3 regions of the Rhodoferax sp. P1_F3 genome follow, and region 2 is predicted to be linked to each of the others. Evidence: predicted binding sites of a transcription regulator. Region 2 holds the regulator's gene; each other region holds the start of a gene.
What was found. The regulator LexA, encoded in region 2, represses DNA repair genes until DNA is damaged. The targets are predictions, from matches to a motif close to ACTGTATNNNNATACAGT.
Positions count from the first base shown of each region.

Region 1: a site for LexA is predicted at 1,768-1,785, ahead of imuA (translesion DNA synthesis-associated protein ImuA). Genes of this name have one in related genera too.
Region 3: a site for LexA is predicted at 1,890-1,907, ahead of AC1DZ5_RS18310 (DNA topoisomerase IV subunit B). Genes of this name have one in related genera too.

Region 1 is NZ_JBFUBO010000009.1:180,785-184,057, reverse strand. It holds gene AC1DZ5_RS16065 (Y-family DNA polymerase) at 1-1,029, opposite strand, end outside; gene imuA (translesion DNA synthesis-associated protein ImuA) at 998-1,747, opposite strand; gene AC1DZ5_RS16055 (RNA polymerase sigma-70 factor) at 1,863-2,762, shown strand; gene AC1DZ5_RS16050 (carboxymuconolactone decarboxylase family protein) at 2,853-3,273, shown strand, end outside.
Region 2 is NZ_JBFUBO010000003.1:213,205-216,477, forward strand. It holds gene AC1DZ5_RS06905 (D-2-hydroxyacid dehydrogenase family protein) at 1-786, opposite strand, end outside; gene AC1DZ5_RS06910 (hypothetical protein) at 856-1,182, opposite strand; gene lexA (transcriptional repressor LexA) at 1,204-1,878, opposite strand; gene AC1DZ5_RS06920 (asparaginase) at 1,993-2,964, shown strand; gene adk (adenylate kinase) at 3,008-3,273, opposite strand, start outside.
Region 3 is NZ_JBFUBO010000012.1:127,102-130,374, reverse strand. It holds gene AC1DZ5_RS18310 (DNA topoisomerase IV subunit B) at 1-1,857, opposite strand, end outside; gene AC1DZ5_RS18305 (MFS transporter) at 1,983-3,200, shown strand; gene AC1DZ5_RS18300 (hypothetical protein) at 3,210-3,273, shown strand, end outside.

The DNA.
Region 1 (3,273 bases), on a different contig from region 2:
CGGCGCCTGCCAGGGCACCCAGCGCTGCATATGTTCAGGCCGGTGGTCGGCCAGCGGTTGGGCGCAGAGCACCTGGTCAGCCCCCAGCCGCGCGCCCAGGCGCTCCAGTGTCTGGTGCAGGCTATCGCCCTTGCGCAGGTCGTCGGGCAGCAGGCTGTGGCTTTCACCGGCCAGCGGCTGCGTTTGCAGGCTGCGCAGGCCCAGGTAGAGCACGGGCGCGGGCAGGGTGACGCGGGCCAATTGCTCGCCCAGCAGGCGCTGCAGGTGGGCCATGTCTTGCGTGGCCTTTGCGGTGCGCAGCTCCAGCCGACCCTGCTGGCCACCCGTGTGGTGGGCATCTACATGGCGGGTGTTGGCGCGGCGCGCGTCCAGGTCCCACCGCAGCTCCAGCGCCAGCACGCCGCGCTGGCGCGCGCGCAGCCACACCAGCAGCTGGGCCAGCAGGCGGCGTGCACCAAACAGAAGTGCGGGGGCAGACTCCACGCTGGCAGCCAACTCCAGCGGGGCGTCAAACACCTCGGGCAGCGTGCGCCAGGGGTAGACCTCGGGCCGCTGGCCATAGGCGCGGTCCAGTGAGTCCACCAGCCCGGCGCCAAAGCGGCGCACCAGCCCGCCGCGCGGCAGCGCGCGCAGCTGGCCCCAGGTGCGCACACCCAGGCGCGCCAGCGTGGGCAGGTGTGGCCGCGTGGTGGCCAGGGTGTACACCGGCAGGGCATCTGGGACGGCCTGCGTTTTACTCCACAGCCGCGCCATTGCTACCAAAGATGTAGCGCCTTGCGCAGTTTCTACGGGGGCTAGAGGCTCATTTGGCATTAAAAATTGCTGCAACAGCGCCGGGCGGCCACCAAACAGCCGCTCGCTGCCCGAGACCTCCAGCACCAGCGTGTCTTCCACCTGCGCCACCAGCGGCGTGAAGCGCAGCGCCCACCAGGCCAGCGCGGTCAGCGGATCGACCAGCGCTGCCACATCGGGGTCGGCCGCGACCTCTGACACGGGTTCAGGCTGCAGCCGCAAGGCGATCCAGTGCATGGCCTACCTCCTCCATCACCGCTAGCCCTTGCGCAGGTCGCTGACTGGCCGCCAGCCACACGGCCAGGCGCGCTGGGCGGGCCTGCAAATGCAGGGGCTGCGCCAGCGGCGGGCCACGGCGTTTGAGGATGTGTACGGCCAGCAGGTCACCCTCTTGCGCCTGCGGAGCCAGCTGCAGGCGCAAGAGCGCGGGCGAGGCATCGGCCTGCGCCTGCGGCGCACGCATGACGAACAGCAGCTTGTGGTGCTCGGCCGCGGCCATTTGCAGGCGGCGCAGCTGGTCGCCGCGGGCCTGCGGCAGCCAAGCCAGCACCGCGTCTACCTCGGCACAGCGCAGCGCCTGCTCGGCCGCCCAGAGCCGGGCGGTGGCGGCCTGCGCCGTGACCCACACCAGCCGCGCCACCGCCAGCCCCTGCGCCGCCAGCGCGGGCACAAACGGCGGCTGCGGCGCCCCCACCAGCACCACCGGGCCCTGCCCGCTGCGCGCCAGCGCGGGCAGCAGCAGCCGCCATTCGCTGTGCACCCCGGCGGGCTGCAGCAGCTCGATCAACGCGCCCACGGGCCAGCCGCCGCCGGGCAGCTGCGCGTCCAGCCGCGCATCGCCCGTGGGCTGCACCGCCTGCGGCGCCGAGGCCAGGGCGTGCGCGTGCCAGACATCGGCGTGGATGCCTTGCAGATCCGGCGATTCGGAGGGGGAAATGCGCGCAGCGCTAGCCATGGCAAGGGGTGTAACAGGTAACTGTATTTATAACCAGTATATGGAAAACGCCCCTGCTATCAAAATCGAGAACAGCCCTGTCACAAACCATGCGGCTTCCCCGTCTAATGACTTTATGGAAGACACCCACCACACCTTCAAGCGCCTGCGCCCTCGCCTGAAAGGCATTGCCTACCGCATGCTCGGCTCCACGGCCGAGGCCGACGAGGTGGTGCAGGACGCCTGGCTGCGCTGGCACGAAGCGGCACCCGCCGCCATCGACAACGCCGAGGCCTGGCTGGTCACCGTGACCACGCGCATTGCCATTGACCGCCTGCGCGCCGCCAAGGTGGAGCGTGAGCACTATGTGGGCACCTGGTTGCCCGAACCCCTGCTGTCCGAAGCACCCGCCACGCCTGAACAGATGCTGGAGCGTGCCGACGATGTGTCCATGGCGTTTTTGAGCCTGCTGGAGCGCCTGGCGCCCGAGGCACGTGCGGCCTATCTGATGCGCGAAGTGTTTGACGCCGGCTACGACGAAGTCGCGCAGACCCTGGGCAAGACCGAAGCCGCCTGCCGCCAACTGGTGCACCGCGCCAAGGCCCAGCTGCGCGAAGAGCGGCCGCGCTATGTGGTGCCGCGCGAAACCCATTTGCGCCTGCTGCGCAACTTTGCCGAGGCGTCGTCACGCGGCGACTTTGTGGCGTTGAAATCGCTGCTGGCCGAACAGGCCGAGCTGATTGGCGACGGCGGTGGCAAGGTGCCCAGTTTTGGTCGCACGCTGCTGGGCGGCACGCGCATTGCGCAGCTCTACCTGGCCACCAGCCTGCGCAACGGCAGCGCACTGCGCGTGGAGCTGGCCAGTATCAATGGGACGTGGGGCCTACTGCGTTTCATCGATGGTGTGCTGGAGTCGGCGCAATCGTTCGAGACCGATGGCGAGCGGATTGTGCGCATTCATGTGCAACGCAACCCCGACAAGCTGGCGCAACTGGCGGCCACCTGGCAGCAGAGAACATCGCAACCGGCACACTGATGGCGATGGGTCTGTCACAAACCGCCTGTGGCAGCCGTCTTCAGGGTATGTGCACCTCAATGTCGAGTCACTGAACCCTGAAAGACCACCATGAACCAAGCCCGACTCCCCTGGACCCAACTGGCTCCCAAACCCTACCAGGCCATGGCCGGCGTGAGCGCCGCTACCGCGGCCTCCACGCTGGGCCAGCCCCTGATTGAACTGGTGCAGACCCGTGTGTCCCAAATCAACGGCTGCGCCTTTTGCCTGGACATGCATGTGCGTGATTTGCGCAAGTATGGCGAGACCTGGCAACGCATCAACAGCCTGCCCACCTGGCGCGAAACCAGCTTCTACACCCCGCGTGAACGGGCGGCGCTGCAATGGGCCGAAACCATGACCCGGCTGGCCGATACGCATGGTGACCACGACACTGCCTTTGCAGGTTTGAACGGCCACTTCACCGAACAGGAAATGGTGGAGCTGACATGGACAGTCGCGCAAATCAACGCATGGAACCGCATGGCCGTGG
Region 2 (3,273 bases):
CCCACGGTTCAGGCCTCCAATCAGCGCATCGGTCTCAATGAGCTCGGCCCGCGAGGTGTTGACCAGCAAAGAGGTGCTTTTCATGCAGGCCAAATCGGCCGCAGTGACCAAACCTCGTGTGCTGTCGCTCAGGCGCAGGTGCAGGGTGAGTACATCGCTCTCTGAGAAGAACGTCTGTCGGTCGGCCGCGGCGGCATAGCCGTCCTGGGAGGCCTTTTCGCGCGATGCTTCGCTGCCCCAGACCAGTACCTGCATGCCAAAGGCCTTGCCATAGCCGGCAATGAGTTGGCCAATGCGGCCATAGCCCCAGATGCCCAGAGTTTTGCCTTTGAGCACATTGCCCAGGCCAAAGTTGGCGGGCATGGAGCCGGCCTTCAAGCCGGACTGCTGCCAGGCGCCGTGCTTGAGATTACCGATGTAATGGGGCAGCCTGCGCATGGCGGCCAACACCAAGGCCCAGGTCAGCTCGGCAGGAGCGATGGGCGAGCCCACGCCTTCGGCCACCGCAATGCCACGCTCAGTGCAGGCTTGTACGTCGATATGGGAGCCGGCACGCCCGGTCTGGGCGATCAGCTTCAGTTTGGGGAGCTTTTCGATCAGGGAGCGCGTGATTTGGGTACGCTCCCGGATCAGCACGATCACATCAGCATCTTTGAGCCGGATCGACAGCTGGCCTATGCCCTTGACGGTGTTGGTATATACCTTGGCGGGGTAGGCCTCTAATTTTGCCGAGCATTGGAGTTTGCGTACGGCATCCTGATAGTCATCCAGAATCACAATGTTCATGCGCCCCATTGTGCCTCGTCGGCAGGGGCGTTTTGCGCAGCGTCCCTGCCTGAAATCGTGGTGCGGTATTCAGGCGGCTTCGCAGGCGGCCAGGCGGTCCAGTTCGGCGCACACATCGGCCATGCGGCCCGAGATCACCATGCGGCCTACATCGGAGCGGGGCTGCCCGCTTTCCATGACGCGAACCACGCGCAAAGGCTTGGGTTGGTGCACATTTATGCCTCTAGCCCCCGTGGAACCTGCGCGAGGCACTACAAAATTAGGAGCAACGCGGCGCTCGGCTGGCCGTGGTGCGGCGTAGCTGGGTAACTGGCGCGAGGGGGCGGGCAGCAACCAGGCCAGGAGGTGGCGCAGGGGGGCCAGAAAGTCGGGTTTCATCACGATGGCGGTGTTCATGGTGGGTGCTTTCTGTCTGCGTTACATCAACATGGTGTTACGAATCAGCCCGACGGCTAGGCCTTCGATCTCGAACGGCTCCCCGGGCTCAACCACGATGGTTTGGTAATCGGGGTTTTCGGGGTGCAACTCGATCAGGTGCTTGTTACGGCGAAAGCGCTTGACCGTGACTTCTTCACCCAGACGGGCCACCACGATCTGGCCATTCTTGGCATCTTTGGTGGCTTGCACGGCCAGCAGGTCGCCGTCCATGATGCCGGCGTCGCGCATGGACATGCCACGTACTTTGAGCAGGTAGTCGGGTTGGCGCTGGAACAGGCTGTTTTCCACGTAGTAGGTTCGGTCTACATGCTCTTGCGCCAGGATGGGCGAGCCCGCGGCTACACGGCCAATCAGGGGCAAGGCCAGCTGGGCCAAGCCGGGCAGGGGCAGGGCGAATTGCTTCATCCGCGACTCTTGCATGGAGCGCAGCACATCGCCCTTGAGGCGGATGCCGCGGGAGGTGCCACTGACCAGTTCGATCACACCCTTGCGGGCCAGTGCCTGCAAATGCTCTTCGGCCGCGTTGGCAGACTTGAAGCCCAGCTCGGTGGCGATTTCCGCCCGGGTAGGGGGGGCGCCGGTGCGCGCAATGGCGCCCTGGATCAGATCCAGAATTTGCTGTTGGCGGGCGGTGAGTTTGGGACTTTCAAGCATACTGACTCCTTCATGTTGGGTCGGTGCTGGCTGTGTGTCTGTACACACTGTTTTCTCATCCAGTAACTGTATTTTTAACCAGTTTTTTGATAAATGCAAGTGGGGCGGTGATGTATGGGTAAAAAAGTAGTGGTTTTGGGCACGGGTGGCACGATTGCAGGTCGCTCGGAGCGCGGATCGGACAACGTGGGCTACAAGGCCGGACAGGTCGGTGTGCAGTCGCTGTTGCAGGACATTGCCCCTTTGCAAGCCGCCCTACAGGGGCGTGACCTGGTGGCCGAGCAGGTGGCCCAGGTGGACAGCAAGGACATGGGCTTCGCCGTGTGGGCGGCGCTGGCACAGCGCTGCGCCCAGCACCTGCAGGACGATGACGTAGAGGCAGTGTTGATCACCCACGGCACCGACACGCTGGAGGAAACTGCATTTTTTCTGGAGCAGGTGCTGCCACCCGCGGTGCTACAAGCCAAGCCGCTGGTGCTGACCTGCGCCATGCGTCCGGCCTCTGCTCTGACACCCGATGGCCCACAGAACGTGCTGGACGCGGTGGCCGTGGCGCTGGACGGCGCGGCGCGCGGCGTGCTGGTGGTGTGTGCGGGTGCGGTGCACAGCGCGCGCCTGGTGCAGAAGAGCCATACCTACCGCGTGGATGCGTTTGACTCGGGTGACGCCGGGCCTGTGGCCGTGGTGGAAGAAGGGCGCATGCGCTGGTTCGGTGTGCCGGCCACTGTGGCCCAACCGCGTGCGGTGGACGTACACGCCTTGACCAGCGCGGTGTGGCCGCGGGTAGAGATTGTGATGAACTACGCAGGCGCGTCGGGCGCCATTGTGCGTAGCCTGGCCAAGGCGGATGCCACCGTGCCGCCCTTGCGTGGTCTGGTGGTGGCGGGTACCGGCAATGGCACGCTGCATGTGGACCTGGAAGCTGCCTTGTTGGAGGCGCAGCAGCAGGGCGTGCAGGTGGTGCGGGCCAGCCGCTGTGCACGTGGTCAGGTAGTGGCAGGTGAGGCTACCGCGGCCTTGCCGCATTCGCAGGGTTTGCCCCCGGTGAAGGCGCGCATCGCACTAATGCTGCAGTTGATGGCGTAAAAAAAGCCGCGGATGCGGCTTTTTTAGAGAGGGTGCGAGGCGCTTACTTGGTCAGCGCTTCAAACACCCGGCTGGTGATCGCATCCACATCGCCCATGCCGCTGATGGCGCGGTATTGGGGAGCGGTGGCGGGGTCCTTCTGGGCCCAGCTGGAGTAGTACTCCACCAGCGGGCGGGTCTGGGCGCTGTAGACGTCCAGGCGCTTTTTGACGGTCTCTTCCTGGTCGTCGGGGCGTTGCACCAGTGGTTCACCGGTCACATCGTCCACACCAGCCACCTTGGGGGGGTTGAACTTGACGTGGTAGGTGC
Region 3 (3,273 bases), on a different contig from region 2:
GGCGCCCAGCGCCACGGGTAGCAGGCGGCGGGTGTCAGGGTTCAGCGTGGTGTCCCACAGCTGTTCGGCATTCATCTCGCCCAGGCCCTTGAAGCGGCTGATGCTCCAAGCGCCTTCACGTACGCCCTCTTTGCGCAGCTTGTCCAGGATGGCGGTCAGTTCCCCTTCGTCCAGCGCATAGGCCTTGCTTGCGGGCTTTTTGCCACGTGCGGGGGCGTCCACCCGAAACAACGGGGGGCGGGCCACAAACACATGGCCGGTCTCAATGAGCTTGGGAAAGTGGCGGAAAAACAGGGTCAACAGCAGCACCTGAATATGGGAGCCGTCCACGTCCGCGTCCGACAGGATACAGACCTTGCCGTAGCGCAGGCCGCTCAGATCGGGCGTGTCGTTGGGGCCGTGCGGGTCCACACCGATAGCGACCGAGATGTCGTGGATTTCGGTGTTGGCAAACAGGCGGTCGCGGTCTACCTCCCAGGTGTTGAGCACCTTGCCGCGCAGCGGCAGAATGGCCTGGTTTTCCTTGTCGCGACCCATCTTGGCGCTGCCGCCAGCGGAGTCGCCCTCGACCAGAAACACCTCGTTGTAAAGAATGTCGCGGCTTTCGCAGTCGGTCAGCTTGCCGGGCAACACAGCTACGCCGCTGCTCTTGCGCTTCTCGACCTTTTGGCCGGCTTTTTGCCGGGTCTGCGCGGCCTTGATGGCCAGTTCGGCCAGCTTTTTGCCGTAGTCCACATGCTGGTTCAGCCACAGCTCCAGCGTGGGTCGCACAAAGCTGGAAACCAAGCGCACCGCGTCACGCGAATTGAGCCGTTCCTTGATCTGGCCCTGAAACTGCGGGTCCAGCACCTTGGCGCTCAGCACATAGCTGGCGCGGGCGAACACGTCTTCGGGCATCAGCTTCACGCCCTTGGGCAGCAGGCTGTGCAGCTCGATGAAGCTCTTCACCGCGGTAAACAAGCCGTCGCGCAGGCCACTTTCGTGCGTGCCGCCGGCGCTGGTGGGGATCAGGTTCACGTAGCTTTCGCGCACCGGCGCACCGTCTTCGGTAAAGGCCACGCACCAGCTGGCACCCTCGCCTTCGGCAAAGTTGTCGCTCTGGCTATCGGCAAAGCCTTCGCCGTCAAACAGCGGAATGACGGGGTCGCCATTCAGGGTTTGCATCAAATAGTCTTTGAGACCGCCCTTGTAGAGCCAGTTCTGGCTGTCCTTGGTTTTCTCGTTCACCAGCGTGACGCTGACGCCGGGCATGAGCACGGCCTTGCTGCGTAGCAGGTGGGTCAGCTCGCCCATGGGCAGCACGGCAGATTCGAAATACTTGGGATCCGGCCAGACGCGCACCGTGGTGCCCTGCTTGCGGTCGCCCTCGCCGGCCTTGCGAATGGCCAACGCCTCGGTCACATCACCGCCCGAGAACACGATGTGCGCCACTTGGCCCTCGCGGAAGGTGGTGACTTCCAGCCGTTTGCCCAGCGCGTTGGTGACGGACACGCCCACGCCGTGCAGACCGCCCGAGAAGCTGTAGGCGCCGCCCGAGCCCTTGTCGAACTTGCCACCGGCATGCAAGCGGGTGTAGACCAGCTCGATCACCGGCGCTTTTTCTTCGGGGTGCATGCCAAACGGGATGCCGCGGCCATCGTCTTCAATGCCCACCGAGCCGTCGGCGTGCAGGGTGACCTTGATTTTTTTGCCATGCCCAGCCAGCGCCTCGTCGGCGGCGTTGTCCAGCACTTCCTGGATCACGTGCAATGGGTTGTCGGTGCGGGTGTACATGCCCGGGCGCTGTTTGACGGGCTCCAGGCCCTTGAGCACGCGGATCGATGATTCGGAATATTCGGGGGTTGGTTTCACTGCCATAGCCTTGCATTGTAGTGCGGGGGATTGAATTACCTGTATAAACATACAGAAACCTCGACTCCATGCGCTACCCTTCTGTCACTGCGGCTTCAGCAACGGCCCGGCAAACTGGCTACAGTGCACGCATGACCCAACCCAGCAAACCGCTTTCGATCGCCCAAGTACTGGCCTGTGGTGCCACCATCGTCACCCTGTCTATGGGCATACGCCATGGCTTTGGCCTCTGGCTGCAGCCCATCACCCAAGCCCAGGGCTGGACGCGCGAAACCTTTGCCTTTGCCATCGCCATCCAGAACCTGACCTGGGGCATCACTGGCATCTTTGCCGGTATGGCGGCAGACCGGTTTGGCGCCTTCCGCGTGATCTTGGTGGGCTCGGCGCTGTACGCACTAGGGCTGGTCGGCATGGCCTATGCCAACACCCCACTGCTATTCACCTTGTCCAGCGGTGTACTCATAGGAATGGCCCAGGCCGGCACCACCTACGCGGTCATTTACGGCGTGATTGGCCGCAATGTGTCGGCGGACAAGCGCTCCTGGGCCATGGGGGTGGCCGCGGCTGCGGGTTCGTTCGGCCAGTTTTTGATGGTGCCGACCGAAGGCTTTTTGATCGGCCACATGGGCTGGCAAGAAGCGCTAGTGATCCTGGGTGCGGCGTCGTTGCTGATGATTCCGCTGGCCTGGGGGCTGAAAGAGCCCGGTTTCGTGGGCAATACCGCCCCAAAACGCGAGCAATCCATCGTTCAGGCCCTGCGCGAGGCCTTCAAATACCCCAGTTTTCAGTTGCTGATGGCGGGCTACTTTGTCTGCGGCTTCCAGGTGGTGTTCATTGGCGTGCACATGCCCAGCTACCTGAAAGACAAGGGCCTGTCTCCCCAGGTGGCCAGCTACGCGCTGGCGCTGATCGGCCTGTTCAACGTGTTTGGCACCTACGCCGCTGGCGTGTTGGGCCAAAAAATGCCCAAGAAGAACATCCTGGCCTTTATTTACTTCGCGCGTGCCGTCGCCATCAGCGTGTTCCTGATCGTGCCGCTGTCGCCCGCCAGCGTCTATGTGTTTTCAGCCGTCATGGGCACCCTTTGGCTTTCTACCGTGCCGCCCACCAATGCCACGGTGGCGCAGATTTTTGGCGTGGCCCACCTGTCCATGCTGGGCGGTTTTGTGTTCTTCAGCCACCAGATCGGTTCTTTCATGGGCGTCTGGCTGGGTGGCTTCTTGTACGACAAGACGGGCAGCTACGACATCGTCTGGTACATCGCCATCGTGCTGGGCGTGCTGGCTGCGCTGGTGAACCTGCCGGTGCGCGAAGCCCCCATCCAGCGCACGGCACCAGCCGCTGCCTGAGCCACTGCCATGCGCCCATCCACCCGCCTTGCCTTCGGAACCATCGCCCTGCTGGCGCTAGCGGGGGTCTTCT